One region of the Flavobacterium ginsengisoli genome, then DNA from elsewhere that is predicted to be linked to it. Evidence: riboswitches for the same ligand, from Rfam matches in the RefSeq annotation. Region 1 holds a riboswitch; the other holds the start of a gene.
The links. A riboswitch is a leader RNA that binds a small molecule or an ion and turns the genes downstream of it on or off. The one in region 1 is predicted to bind S-adenosylmethionine.
Positions count from the first base shown of each region.

Region 2: it holds a riboswitch for S-adenosylmethionine, as region 1 does, so the genes downstream of both, P5P87_RS23640 (TlpA disulfide reductase family protein) here and P5P87_RS13805 (homocysteine S-methyltransferase family protein) in region 1, are expected to answer to the same signal.

Region 1 covers NZ_CP121110.1:2,967,921-2,975,717, forward strand. The annotation lists partial or broken gene metH (methionine synthase) at 1-310, opposite strand, end outside; gene P5P87_RS13800 (hypothetical protein) at 566-979, opposite strand; partial or broken gene P5P87_RS13805 (homocysteine S-methyltransferase family protein) at 1,021-2,026, opposite strand; SAM riboswitch class I at 2,347-2,463, opposite strand; gene P5P87_RS13810 (TfoX/Sxy family protein) at 2,623-2,985, opposite strand; gene P5P87_RS13815 (NAD(P)/FAD-dependent oxidoreductase) at 3,120-4,172, opposite strand; gene P5P87_RS13820 (precorrin-2 dehydrogenase/sirohydrochlorin ferrochelatase family protein) at 4,270-4,851, opposite strand; partial or broken gene cobA (uroporphyrinogen-III C-methyltransferase) at 4,922-5,694, opposite strand; gene P5P87_RS13830 (HEPN domain-containing protein) at 5,687-7,777, opposite strand.
Region 2 covers NZ_CP121110.1:4,973,663-4,981,459, forward strand. The annotation lists gene P5P87_RS23630 (PAS domain-containing sensor histidine kinase) at 1-328, shown strand, start outside; gene P5P87_RS23635 (response regulator) at 331-786, shown strand; SAM riboswitch class I at 1,003-1,103, shown strand; gene P5P87_RS23640 (TlpA disulfide reductase family protein) at 1,351-2,250, shown strand; gene P5P87_RS23645 (aminotransferase class V-fold PLP-dependent enzyme) at 2,394-3,872, shown strand; gene P5P87_RS23650 (winged helix-turn-helix transcriptional regulator) at 4,050-4,424, opposite strand; gene P5P87_RS23655 (quinone oxidoreductase family protein) at 4,517-5,233, shown strand; gene P5P87_RS23660 (cupin domain-containing protein) at 5,510-5,980, shown strand; gene P5P87_RS23665 (TolC family protein) at 6,316-6,777, shown strand; gene P5P87_RS23670 (hypothetical protein) at 6,758-7,126, shown strand; gene P5P87_RS23675 (TolC family protein) at 7,158-7,664, shown strand; gene P5P87_RS23680 (HlyD family secretion protein) at 7,676-7,797, shown strand, end outside.

The DNA of each region.
Region 1 (7,797 bases):
AACTGTCGATCATAATCGGCACTCTCGAAATGTCTGGTTCCGCAGCGATTAAATTCAAAAATTTAGTCATTGCAGTAACTCCGTCAAGCATTCCTTCATCCATATTAATATCGATGATTTGTGCTCCACCTTCTACCTGTTGTCTTGCAATATCAAGCGCCTCGTCATATTTCTCTTCCTTGATTAGTCTTAGGAATTTTCTTGAACCTGTTACATTCGTACGCTCACCAACATTCACGAAAACACTTTCCGGCGTAATAATCAACGGTTCTAATCCTGATAATACAAGGTCTCTTCTTTTTTCTGTCATTTCTTTTTAAGTTACTAAGATCCTGAGATTCTAAGGTTCTAAGTTTTTTTTATTCTATATTTTTTAGGCTTTTAAACCTGTAATCTTTTATTAATTTGGGCGTGTTTCGCCGTGGCGAACCGGGCTATCCGTTACAAGTCCTCGCACTTCCTTCGTCAGGCTGTGGGCTTTTCACTTCTATCCCTCACGCGAACTCGGTTTCATAAGACGTTTATGTTTACCGAATTTTTCAATTTTATATTATATTTTTCGTTCCTATTGAACTTTTGTTTTATCAAAACCTACTAAATTTGAAATTGCTCTAAAAGTTGCCATTTCAAAACTTCTCCTATGCGAATCAACTACATGATGAGAACCTCCAACAATTCTAAATTTGAAAGATTTTTTACTATCGTAAACTATAGTTTTTATCGTTGTAACAATTACATCTAAATATTCTACTGGTATTTCATCATCTGCAACTTCCCAACTAAACATTTTACCGCCGTTCCAATTTCTCTTATTTTCTACAATAATTTTCACTTCGCCATATTTGCAATATCCGGAACTTTGTTGCTTTATTTTCCCTTCGCAATAGTAAGATTCCTCAGAAAATTCAAAATCCGAAAAAGCTCGAATTAATTCTTCGTATGAAGAATCTAGAACAACTCTATGTAGCAGAAATTCCATACTTAATTTTATAAAAATTATTTTTAAAACTTACCAAATCATTACGATAAAACCGGCGCCACTCTTGGCTTATAATCCTTCGCAACCTCCGCCATTAATCTAATATGATCTGGAGTTGTTCCGCAACAACCGCCAATAATATTAATCAAATTGTCATCTAAATATTCTTTAATGAAAGCTTGAGTTTGTTCTGGCGTTTCATCGTATTGTCCGAAAGCATTTGGCAATCCTGCATTTGGATGTGCTGAAACATTGAAACTTGTATTATGCGCTAATGTTTTTAAATACGGTTTCAACAAATCGGCTCCAAGGGCGCAATTGAATCCTACACTTAACAACGGAATATGTGAAACGGATATCAAAAACGCTTCAACTGTTTGACCTGAAAGTGTTCTTCCTGAAGCATCTGTAATTGTTCCTGAAACCATTATTGGAATATCGATATTGCGTTCTTCTTTTACTTCTTCTATTGCAAAAAGTGCTCGCTTTTGCATTTAATGTATCAAAGATTGTTTCTACTAAAAGTAAATCACAGCCACCGTCCATTAAAGCTTCTGCTTGTTGTTTGTACGCAATTCTTAAATCGTCAAATGTTACAGCTCTGTAACCCGGATCATTTACGTCTGGTGACATACTTGCTGTACGGTTTGTAGGTCCGATTGAACCGGCTACGAAACGTGGTTTATCCGGATTTTTTGCAGTAAACTCATCGGCTACTTGTCTTGCGATTTTTGCCGATTCGTAGTTTAACTCGTAAACCAAATCTTCCATGTGATAATCGGCCATACCGATTGTCGTTCCTGAGAAGGTATTGGTTTCCACGATGTCTGCGCCTGCTTCGTAATACGCGGCGTGTACATCGCGAATCGCTTGTGGTTGTGTTAGGGATAGTAAATCGTTGTTTCCTTTTAACGGATGCGGAAAATCTTTGAAACGCTCTCCTCTAAAATCTTCTTCAGAGAAATTATAGCGTTGCAACATTGTTCCCATTGCTCCGTCAAGGATTAGGATATTTTTTTTTATTGCTTCTTGAATTGTAATTGCCATGGCTTCTTTTTTTAGCTTCTAAGATACTGAGGTTCTAAGATGCTAAGTTTTTTTTATTATGATTGTGAAGTTTAAACCTGTTAGGTTTGCTTCGGATATTTTTTTCGCATTAATTCCAAAAGTGCACTATTGCCGGCTCATTAGCCCCGATTGAAGTGGAAATTATTTTGCTTTTTTCTTTAAAAAGCAAAATGATTGCAACGTAAAGCGGGAACTATTGACTGCAAAAATGCGCCAATGATTCGCTCCTGATACAGAATCTGTTTCAGTAAATATTATATGTTATCGAGAAAAGTTTTGAGAAATACGAGTGTGTATTTGTGTTATCTATCTTTAATACTGGAAAATGTCGTATAAAGTAGAATTTAGCACCTTCTTTATGGTAAAGGGTTGCTAAGGTTTCATCGGGTCTATCCCTCCGCCTTTCGTGATAACGAACAATAATTTTAAGAACAGTGCAAAGGTATGAAATAGGGTTTCGATTTGCAAATGTTTTTTTTGAAGTTGCTGAGAGGCTAAGATACTGAGATTCTAAGTTTAGAAATCTAATTATGTTTTATTTGGTTTAAGAATATATTGCTAAATTCTTGAAGCTATCATTGTTTCTTTTTACTTGCTTTTGCAATAGGATTAAAATCTAAACAAAGTTGAAGCCAATACTCCATATCCTGATTTCTTGTCCAGCCAATTTCGGTAATAAAAACATAGTTTTTCATTGGCTTTTCTGCGTTAGGCATTGGTAACACATCATCTCTTTCTATGGCCTCTAAATAAGCCGAATCATCTATTCTGCATAGCAATAGATTTTCTCCAACTTTTTTATCTAAACGAGTTCCACAGCATAATTTGTTATCTACCATGAAAACAATACCACCAAACATTTTCTTTTCAAAAAAGTCTGCTTCTTTATATTGGAGAAACGTTCTAATTCTCTTCGCATTATCTTCTTCGAAAGCCATATATTTAGATTCTAAGATTCTGAGTTACTAAGATACTGAGTTTAAAATTCTGTTCAATAAAAAAGCCCAAACTAAAAGTTTGAGCTTTCTATATAATAAATCTTAGAGTCTTAGTATCTCAGAATCTTAGCAACTTAGACAATCGCCTTAACAACCGCTTTCGGCGCTTCTTTACGAGTTCCGTCGAAACCGTCTACACCAGAAACTGTTGTATATTTCAATACGTATTTTTTACCTGGGTTGATGATTGAGTAAGCGACTTGACACATTAAAGTTGCTTCGTGGAAACCGCAAAGGATTAACTTTAATTTTCCTGGATATGTATTTACGTCTCCAATGGCGAAGATTCCCGGAATGTTAGTTTGGTAATCTAATGCATTGTTTACTTTGATGGCGTTTTTCTCGATTTCTAATCCCCAGTCTCCAATTGGACCTAATTTTGGTGTTAATCCGAAAAGTGGGATGAAATAGTCACAGTCGATTTTACGGTGTGCTCCGTTTTCTTCGATGTCTAATGACTCTACGTGCTCTGCTCCATTGATTCCGATAACCTCAGCTGGCGTGATCAATTTGATTTTTCCAGCTGATTTTAATTCCTGTACTTTTTCTACAGAATCTAAAGCACCTCTAAATTCGTTTCTTCTGTGAATTAAAGTTACTTCTGAAGCTACATTTGCTAAGAAAATTGACCAGTCTAATGCTGAATCTCCTCCTCCTGCAATTACAACTCTTTTATCTCTGAATTTCTCAGGATTTTTGATGAAGTATTTTACTCCTTTATCTTCATAAAACTCGATATCTTCGATAAGTGGTTTACGAGGCTCAAAACTTCCTAAACCTCCCGCGATTGCAATAACTGGTGCATGGAATTTAGTTCCTTTGTTTGATGTTACAATGAATGTTCCGTCTTCTTGCTTTTCAACTGTTTCAGCACGTTCTCCTAAAGTAAATCCTGGCTCAAATTGTTTGATTTGCTCCATTAATCCGTCAACTAAATCTCCTGCCAATACTTCTGGAAATCCAGGAATATCATAAATTGGTTTTTTTGGATATAACTCTGATAGCTGTCCTCCTGGTTGTGGAAGAGCATCTAAAATGTGGCATTTTAATTTTAACAATCCTGCCTCGAATACGGCAAATAAACCTGTTGGGCCTGCTCCAATTATAAGTATATCTGTTTTAATCATTATGTTGTTGTTTATAATCATTCTTAATAACGCAAAGAAACGAATAAATCCTTGTACTTTCAATGATTTTTATCATTAATTTCTTTCCCAAACTTTTTTACTCTTTATTTTTTAATGAAGAGGTAATCTCATTCATTCTTTTAACCTTTTCTTCAAAATTACCTTTTAGGGTCTTTCGATATTCATTCAGATTCTCAACCATTTGATTGATATCTTCAGGAATTACTTCTTCAAAAAACTCGCGCAATCTCTTTGCTGTTGTTGGCGATTTTCCATTTGTTGAAATGGCGATTTTTACGTTTCCTTTCGTGACGATTCCGCCCAAATAATAATCACATAAATCTGGCGTATCGGCAATGTTGCAAATCAAATAACGCTTTCTGGCTAAATCGTAAACCCTTTTATTTACTTTCAAATCGTCTGTGCAGGCAATTACCATGTGACGCTTTTTGAGCATTTTCTTTTTGAACTTTTTTTCCGTCAATTTAATTGAAGGATGTTTTTCTGCTAAAACCTTAATTTCTAAATGAAAATCAGGTGCAACTACCTCAACATTAGCATTCGGACTTGATTTTAGCAAGAAAGAAAGCTTTTCCAGACCTACATTTCCTCCACCTACAATCAAGACATTTAAATTGTGAAGCTTTAGAAATATTGGATATAATTCGTTTTGTTCCATTTTAATCTTTTTTCATCTAAACAAAATTAGATGATTTACCAACGAATTGTTCCTAACGGAACATATAATTCTAATGAATGGTTTCTTTTGATAGAAATTCTTCGTAAAATCCTTTCAGTTTATTGCTTTCTCTGACAACTTCGCCTAAAACAATAATAGCCGGTGAACCTAATTCTTTTTCTTTTACAATGTTTAGAATCGAATCTACAGTTCCTACACCTACTTTTTCTTCTGCTGTTGTTCCGTTTTGGATGATTGCAACGGGTAAATTTCCTTTATCTTCTTTTGAAACAAATCGATTATTTGAGGCAATTTGTGCATTCCCATCAAGATCACAACTGTCGCAGATGATTGTGCCGCCAAAGCTACATCTGAAGATAATTTTCTATCAGAAGTTGTTCCCGTAATTGCCCAAAAGCTTTCTGAAACTCCTCTTTTTGTAATCGAAATTCCCTGACTTGCTGGAACGGCAACTACTGATGAAATTCCAGGAACTACGATAGTTTCAATTCCGAAACTTTCTGCAAAATCAATTTCTTCTCCGCCTCTTCCAAAAATAAACGGATCTCCACCTTTTAATCTTACTACGTTTCCGTATGTTAAAGCATTATCCACAATCAACTGATTGATTTGATCTTGCGTGTAAGCATGATTTCCGATTCTTTTTCCAACAAAAATCCGAATCGCATTTTTTGGTGCGTAATCCAGAATTTCTTCGTTGGCCAAAGCGTCGTATAAAACCACATTAGCTTCAGCCAATGCCTTTACAGCTTTGAGCGTCAGTAAATCGGGATCGCCCGGACCTGCACCGACTAAAGTTATTTTGGGTTTTATATTATGCATTTGCTAATTCCTGTGCTCTGAAAGTTTCGATTTTATCAAAGAAAACAGTTGCTTGCGCAATGTAACCTTTAGCGAAAGCTTCAGACGGTTCATTTTTATTGATTTGGTAAACCAAGTCTTTAAAAGTTGAGTTCAATTCTATTTTATTTGTGTCAATAAAAACAGTGTCAAACAAGTCTACGATTCCTGCGTGGTGATTTGTTTTTTGGTTTTCTGCCAATAACAATGCTTTTGCACCGTTTACAAATCCTGCATATGCATGGTAAATTGCATCTGACCATTTTTTCTCATCGAAAGATTCCTGAGCCAAAATCAATTTCTCTTTAGCTTCAAACAATAATGTCGCCACTAAATCGATCACAACTCCGGCACATTCTCCAACTCCAACTGCTTTTACGTAATTGTCTGCGTTACCCCAATCTACAAAATCAGCTTCTGTTAAATTGGTTACATCTGCGAAAGGTTTTAAGATTTCGTAGAAATATTTCTCTCCTTTTGTATCATAATAATCAAGGAATTTTTGTCCGCTTCCGTTGGCATCAAAATCATTTAAAATGGTACGCAACGCATCTGGACCTCTACGACTAGGCACTTTAATTACTTTATCAGCAAAACGTCCAGCGCCATTTCCTAATCTTCCTCCACCCAATAAAACTTGCAAAGCCGGAGCTACTAGTTTTCCTGAGTTGATAGACATTCCCTGGAATCCAATTGCAGACATATTGTGCTGTCCGCAAGCATTCATACAACCTGAAATTTTAATTTCAATTTCGCGGTTGTTTAAATACTGTGGATATTCAGCACTTAAAACCCTTTCTAATTCTTCTGCAATACCGGTACTACTTGCAATCCCCAAGTTGCAAGTATCTGTACCCGGACATGCCGTAATATCTCCAACTGAATTATATCCTAATTGAACAAAGTCAAGTTTGGCTAATTCTTGATAAAAGAAAGGAAGATTCTCTTCTTTTATGTGACGTATTACAATATTTTGACGCAATGAAAAACGTAATTCATTTGCTCCGTAATTTTTAATTAAAGCGACTAATAATCGTGCTTTATCAGTATAAAAATCTCCTAATAAAACTTTGATTCCGATAGCATAATAGCCGTCTTGTTTCTGTTTGATTACATTCGAATTTTTCCACGCTTCATACGCTTTTGTATCTTCGATTGTAACTTGCGGAACTTCTAATAATGGCTCTGGAATTGGGCCATCAAAAGCAGTTGTATCAATTTCGTATGTTTCAAAAGCGATGGCTTTTTTCTCTTGCTCAACCAAATCAAGGAAAACATCTCTTCCCATTTCTTTGATTAAGAATTTCATACGCGCTTTCATTCTTTTAGCACGTTCTCCGTATCTGTCGAAAATACGAATGATTCCTTCTGCTGTTGGAATGATTTCGTTTACCGGAACGAATTCTGAAAGCAATTCGGCGTGTGCTGGCTGAGATCCTAAACCTCCACCAAACATGATTTTGAAACCTTTTTGTCCGTCTTTAATTTTCGGAATAAATCCTAAATCATGCAAATAACTCAAAGCCGTATCTTCGTCTGAAGAAGAGAACGAAATTTTGAATTTACGTCCCATTTCCTGACAGATTGGATTTCTTAACAAATATTGAAAAAGTCCATGTGCATAAGGCGAAACATCAAATGGTTCGTTTATGTCAACTCCAGCCAATTCGCTTCCTGTAATATTTCTAACCGTGTTTCCACAAGCTTCACGAAGCGTGATATCGTCTTTAGCCAAATCTGCCCAAAGTTCTGGTGTTCTGTCCAAACTCACATAGTGAATCTGGATATCCTGACGCGTTGTAATGTGCAAACGTCCTGTAGAATATTCATCAGAAACTTGTGTGATACGCACTAATTGCTCGCTGGTCACTTTACCATAAGGCAATTTGATACGAATCATTTGAACGCCTTCCTGACGTTGACCGTAGATTCCACGCGCTAAACGAAGACTACGAAAACGCTCATCATCAATTTTTCCTCCACGGAATAAATGAATCTTTTTTTCTAATTCGATAATCTCCTTCTGAACTACCGGATTTTCTATTTCTGTTCTAAAACTTTCCATTTCTCTTTAGTTGTTGGTTG
Region 2 (7,797 bases), 2.0 Mb from region 1:
TAATAATTCTATTAAATTCGCCCAAGAAAACATTCCGCCTCAAATTAATATTACAGCAACAGAACAAATTGAAGCAGGTAATAAAGTGGCAATAATTACAGTAGAGGATAACGGAATTGGTTTTGACCTTGATCAAACAGGACGCATTTTTGAAACTTTTACGCGATTAAATTCTAAGGATCGATACGAAGGCACAGGTTTAGGTTTGTCACTTTGCAAAAAAATAGCCGAACGTCATGGCGGAAGCATTACTGCAACAGGAATTTCTAATAAAGGAGCTATTTTTATTATTACCTTGCCGTTTGTACAAAAAGCAAAAGACATTTAATTATGGGAGAAAATATGATTTTATTAGCTGATGATGATAAGGACGATGCAGAAATGTTCTGTGAAGCATTGGCGGAGATAGATGAAAGTATTGTTTGCCATTGTTCTGAAAATGGAAGCGGAGTGCTAAAATTGTTGAAAGCTCAAGATAAAGTGCCAGGCGTAGTTTTCTTAGATTTAAATATGCCGATTATGAATGGCTGGGAATGTTTAAAACAATTAAAGGCAGAGGAACATTATAAAGACATTCCCGTAATAATGATTTCGACTTCGTCATATAAAAATGATATGGATGCCGCTGCCAATTTGGGTGCTGTCTGTTATTTTGTGAAACCCAATAATTTCAATGATCTAAAACAAGTGTTGGGATTAATTACTTCAAACCTCAAAAACGGACTGAAAGAAGGTCTTTCTAGCCTTGAAAAAAATAAATATTTGCACGTTTTTCTTCCAGAATAAATAATGTTTTTTCTCTTTTAAGTGTAAAACGTATGAATTTCTTTTATAAAAAATGCCGTTCCTAAATAATGTTTTCAGGTTTAATTTATTGATTTTTATGTATTTGTGATTTGTAAAAGTATTTTTTTAATAAAAAAAAACAAAAAATTATATTTTAAACTTGACTAATTATGTAGAATTAGTATATATTTGTATCACAGAAAAGTTATATAATGATACTTATCCAGAAAGACTGAGGGAATAGGCCCAATGAAGTCTTAGCAACCTGTTGCCGAATAAGGTGCTAAATCCTTCCGCCGTGTGCGGGTAGATAAGAAAGATTTCTTCAGTAAATCTGTTTAAGATCATCCATACTAAAAATTTTTATTACAATGAAAGCAGAATCAATATTATATGCCGGTTATGAACTTTTGAATTCAATTTTTGAAGAAAATAGCTTTGCTTTTTTCTGAATTCTAAAACAGTAATCTTTTCCAGATTTCTTTTATAAAATAACAATAGCGCTGATGGCTTTAGGCATTGGCACAAAATTCTTTTGTCTAATCTTAAAATACTAAAAATAAAATGAAAAAAATACTACTAGGTTTTGCTTTGTTTCTTGGAGCGCTTCAAACTCAAGCTCAGGAAAGCAATTTACAATTGAAAGGAACTGTTGTCGACACAGTGGCACAATATGTTTACCTGCAGAAGTTTCACAATAAAATGTTTACGACTATTGATTCTGTAAAAGTAAAAGACGGAAATTTTAGTTTTAAAACGAAAGTAAAAACGCCAGAATTATATGGTCTAAGCGTTAATACAGAAAGTTCGCCATTGTATATTTTTCTTGAAAAAGATCCGATAACAGTAAAACTAAGTCCGAAGAAATATTATACGGCTTCTGTGGTTGAAGGTTCGGCTTCTCAAGATTTGTTCGAAACCTATAAAAAGACCAAAGATGTTGAAATTAGTAAATTCATTACAGAACATCCAAAATCTATTGTTTCGGCTTATGTTTTATATAGAAACTGGTCGTATAGATTAACACCAGAGCAAATCACTCAAAATATTGCTTTATTAGATAAAAGCCTTCAGAATATCACTTACGTGAAAGAACTAAAAGAACTGGTTACCGTGTTAGACGGATTAGCGGTTGGTAAAAAAGCCCCAGATTTTACTGCCAAAGATCCTGATGGAAAGCCAGTTCGCCTTTATGATAATTTAAAAGGCTACACTTTGGTTGATTTTTGGGCTTCATGGTGCGGACCATGCCGAAAAGAGAATCCAAATATTGTTGCGGCTTACAAAGAATTTCATGATAAAGGATTCAATATTGTAGCAATTTCATTAGATAAAAAGAAAGAAAATTGGATTAAAGGAATTCAAGACGATAATTTGACATGGACACATGTTTCTGACTTGCTTTTCTGGAACAGTGCTGTTGCCAAATTATATGGAGTAAGAGCAATTCGGGTAATTATCTAGTAGATTCAAAAGGAATAATCGTTGCCAAAAACCTGCACGGAGAAGAATTGCAGTCTACATTAAAAGCGCTTTTGGAGAATAAAATTTGATTCTAAAAAAAGCACAACAAAAAATACAATTAGTTAATTTAAAATGATAAGGATATGAATGCTATTGAGCCAACAACAAAACCAACAGAATCGGAGTGTCACTTCTCTAAGTTTAGAGAAAACACAGTAGGAATTGAGCATACTTTTGAATCGGTTTACGGAGAACAAAATCTAGTTTATGCAGACTGGGTTGCCAGTGGAAGATTATACACTCCGATCGAAGATATAATGCTCAATAAAATTGGTCCAATGATAGCCAATACGCATTCATTTTCTAGTCAGACAGGAAAAACGTCTACTTATGCCTATCAGCACGCTAGAGAAATTATTAAAAAAGCGGTTAATGCCAGCGAATCAGATGTTTTAGTTACAACAGGAAGCGGAATGACGGCTGCTTTATCTAAACTGCAGCGTATTATTGGAGTGCGAAAAAACTACGAATTGGAAGCAGATAAACCAGTTGTTTTTATCACGCACATGGAACATCATTCCAATCAAGTTCCGTGGTATGAAATTAATGCAGATGTTGTAATTCTTTCGCCAGACGAAAACAATCTGGTTGATCCAAAAGTTCTTTCAGATGAAATTAAAAAATATGCCGATCGAAGCTTAAAAATAGGTTCGTTTACGGCTTGTTCGAATGTTACCGGAATTATTACGCCATATCATGAATTGGCCAAAATTATGCATCAAAATGGTGGACTTTGTTTTGTAGATTTTGCGGCTTCTGCACCATATGTCAAAATCAATATGCATCCAAAAGATCCAGAAGAACAATTGGATGCGATTTTCTTTTCGCCTCATAAATTTTTAGGCGGACCTGGAACTTGCGGTATTTTGGTTTTCAATGAAAAATTATACCAATCCGATTTTCCTGATAATCCAGGTGGAGGCAACGTAAAATGGACCAATCCTTTAGGAAAATATTGTTATAGCGATGTTATAGAAGTTAGAGAAGATGGTGGAACCCCAGGTTTTCTTCAAGTTATTAGAACTGCTTTGGCTTTAGAATTAAAAGAGCAGATGGGAGTGGAAAATATTAAAAATAGAGAAAAAGAATTGCTCGATCTCTGTTTTTCTAGACTACAAAAAATTCCCGGATTATCTATTCTAGGAGATTTAACAACAGAAAGAATTGGCTGTGTTTCTTTTGTAATCGAAGATATTCACTACAATTTGATTGTAAGGCTTTTAAATGATCGTTTCGGGATTCAGGTTCGCGGAGGCTGGTCTTGCGCCAGTACTTATGCGCATTATCTCTTCAATATCAATGAAAAGAAATCGGCTGAAATTACCAATGAATTATTGCAACGAAATCAGACCAATAAACCAGGTTGGGTTCGTTTATCCTTGCATCCCATTACGACTAATGAAGAACTTTTTTATATCTGTGACGCAATTGAAAAAGTAGCGTTGAATTATAAAAAATGGAAAAAAGATTACGAATATAATTCGGTTTCAAACGAATTTGAAAATCCCAAAATAAAAGATAATATAGAAAAAGAGGTAAAAGATTGGTTTAAGTTAGATTAGTTAGTAGTAGTCCTAATAGGTTTTCAGAACCTGTTAGGTTTTACCCATAGAAACATAGATTTTTCTATTTTGTAAAAAGACTTAGAAATAAACTAGTTTCTCAAATCGCTATGTTTTTGAACAACTGAAACGTATTTATAGATAAAACTATCTTTCTATGTGTTTAAAATTTATTTACTAATCGATTCGATAATTTTTTTCTCTATGTGCCAATCCCCAATTGACTAAGGTTTCGGTAACAGGAAGCACCGATTTGCCATATTCGGTAATGGCATAAACGACAGTCGCTGGTTTGGTATTTTGTTCAGATCTGGTAATGAGTAAATTGGTCTCCAATTCTTTGAGTTCTTTGCTGAGCATTTTAGCCGAAATACCATCAATTTCACGTTGCATTTTTTTAAAATGAATCACCTGATGCGTTCTGTTGGTTAAAAACCTTAGAATCATCAATTTCCATTTACCGCCCAAAACATCAAGACTGTCACGCATTGCCATGAGTTCTTCAGAACAATTGGCTTCGCGAAGCACTCCATTATCGTTAATTTTTGCCATACTAGTATCTATTTGGTAACCGGTTACCTTGGGTTAACCCATAACAAAAATAAAGCATTACGGCGATACTTTTGTAAACTAAAATGATAAAAATGAAAGCAATTGTATTACAGGAAAACCGAGAATTTAAGCTGGAAACAGTAGCAATTCCACAACCTGAACCACATCAGATTCAGGTAAAAATTATGGCTTCAGGATTTAATCCGATTGATTATCAAATGACCGAAAACGGCTCGGAAAGAAAGCTAATACATTCGCCAATTTTAGGAAGAGAATTTTCGGGTATAATTACAGCAATTGGCGCTGAGGTTACGGAATTTAAAATTGGAGATGCTATTTTTTGCGGTTCTGGAAGTATGGGGTCAAATGGTACTTATGCAGAATATATTTGTATTCCAGAAGGAATTGCAGTAAAAAAACCTCAGAATATTTCTTTTGAAGAGGCGGCAGGAATTCCATCAGCTGGACTTACGGCTTTGCAGTCTTTTAAGAGAATGAATGTTACGTTAACCGATTCGATATTGATTACAGGTGCGGCTGGAGGAGTAGGAAACGTTTTTATTAAACTGCTTATCGCTAAAGGTTTTACCAATTTTGTGGTAACAGCTGGAAACGAAGAAAGTATAAAATCTTTATTAAATCTTGGAGTCAGACCAGAACAAATTATCAATTACAGAAAAGAAGCAATTTACGAAGCGACTTTTGTTTTAAATGGAAATAAAAAATTTGATATAGCAGTAGATTTAGTTGGAAATAATGTTGCTGAAATAGCAAAGAAAACTTTTAAAAATAAACGGAAAGTATATTGATGTTACGAACTTTTCTACTGCAGAATCGCGTGGTATACTTTTTTCGAAAGGAGCTACAATTCATAATATTTCAAACTATGCTTATGGAATTGAAAAGCAATACGATTACTATAAAAAAGGATTGTCAGAATTGAATCATTTAGTGGAGAATGAAATAATTACAGCTCCCCATATTGATGTAATAGGAGAATTGAGCAAAGAAACGGTAGATAAAGCGCTTAAGATTTTGAGAGAAAACAAAACCGTGGCAGAAAATTAATAATGAAGATTAATTAAATGAAAACAATACCAAGAAGAATCGTAACTGGTTTACGAAACGGAAAATCGATTATAGAACAAGATGAAATTGTGACCAATGTATCGGAACATTTTCCGGGTTTGATTATTTCGGATATCTGGTCAACAGATTCGACACCAGCGAAATTTGAAGAAAAAGTTATTGAGAATACGGCTTTTCCAAACACACCCAAAAACGGAAGCTATTTTCGTTACGTCCAGATTCCACCTGATAAAGATTTAGGCATTATAGTCACAGAAGGACAACCGCATCCTTTGATGCATCAGACCGATACTTTAGATTATATTATCATAATTTCTGGTGAAATTTATCTAATTGTTGATGAAGAGGAAACTTTATTGAGAGCTGGAGATATCGTAATTCAGAGAGGAACCAATCACGCTTGGAGCAATCGCTCAGACTCTTCTTGTATTCAATTGGCAGTTTTGCTAGATGCTCGCAAAAGCTGAAAAATAGAATTATACGCCGAAAACTATATTTTGATTTATTTGTAAAAAGCAATAATCTACTTGATTATTGCTTTTTTTTTGTCTTTGGATAGACTTAAAAAAGTTTCAAAATGGTTTCATCTTATAAAATGAAACCATTTTAAATTTTTGTTTTAAAGTATTGATTATTAATTATCTATATTTAATTCAAAAAATAACTGCCTTAAAAAAAGCAAATTTCTAAGCCTGTACTGCTACTTTAAAAACAGGTGAATTTGCAAGTTTATCTGAAATGTTTGCTAAATAATATTGATTACAAATTCCCGAAAAAAGCAAAATTAAATCAATATAATCGAATGAGTTATTGGCAATTTAGAGCTCCAAACATAAAACATTTGGTTCTAGTTTTATTGTGTCGCGGTTCTAACTTAAGTTTTGCGCAACAAGATACCGTTAGCCTCGTTTCTGCAAAAAAAATAAGGCTCGACGAAGCAATTTTATTAGGCATTAAAAATAACCGGCAATTAAAACTGGCAAATGCTGATTTGGCTATTGCTAACGAAAATGTTGGTCAGGCTAAAATTGCAAAAATGCCAAGGATAAACTTAAACGGCGGATACAATTATATTGGCGATCCTAAATTGTATAACGGATTTTATGAAAGCCAAGTTACTGTAGATTATTACAATCATCAGGCATTTGCCAATGTTGTTTCTTCACTTCCAATTTACGCAGGAAACGCTCTTAATACTAGAATTAATCAGCAGGAATTAATTACCCAAATGCAAGCAATCTGCTGTGAGAATGACCGAAGCTGATGTTAAAAATGCCATAACAGAGCAATATTTTACACTCGAAAAACTATACCGTCAGATTGAGGTTACAAAACAAAATATTATAAATACCGATATCCGAATCAATCAATTAAAATCGCGTGTAAAGAATGGCCAGAACTTGACGAGTGATCTTTTAAGAACCGAATTACAGCAATCAAACTTTAAGGTTTCGGTCTTTAGAAGTACCAATACCATCGAATTAATCAGCAATTATCTTGATATATTGATTGGTTTTCCAAATAATACCATTCTGAAACCAGAAGTGGCAGAAAGCATGATTCCGACAGAAAGTATGAATTTGCAAGCAAAGTTTAGAAGAAGCTTTTGCTAACCGCGAAGAGATAAAACGGGCGGCCGTAAAAATCAAATTATCAGAATCATCATTGAGTTTAACCAAAAGCGGATTTAAACCTAATTTAAACGCAAATCTTATTCTAAATACAGAATATCCGGCGCAATGGCCCAATTATGTTAATCTACTTAATTATTGGGCTGCAGGACTTTCTTTAAATTGGGATATTTCTAGTTTTTACAATTTAAAACATCGCATAAGCGGAGACAAATTAGAAATTGACAAAAGCAATTTAGCTCTAGAAGTGACCAAAGATCAGATTTCTACAGAAGTTAAAAATGCTTATGTGAGATATGCAGAAAGCAAAGAAAACATCAAAACCTATAAGAAAGATGTAGAATTGTCTATGAGCAATTATAAAATTGTAAAAAGCCGATACGACAATGATTTTGCTTTAATAAGTGAGATTGTAGATGCCGAATTACAATTAAACAACTCTCGTATTTCGTTGGTAAATGCCAATTTAGATTTGATTATTCAATACTATTCACTTCAATACGCAATGGGCAAACTTTAATTTATCTTGTTATGAGCGAAGCAGATATACAAAATAGCGCAATTCAGAAAAGCGAAAAAAGAAGAAACAGAGTTCTTACGATTTTGTCTTTTGTTTTTTTAATAACAGGAGGATTGTGGATTTTAAGCCTATT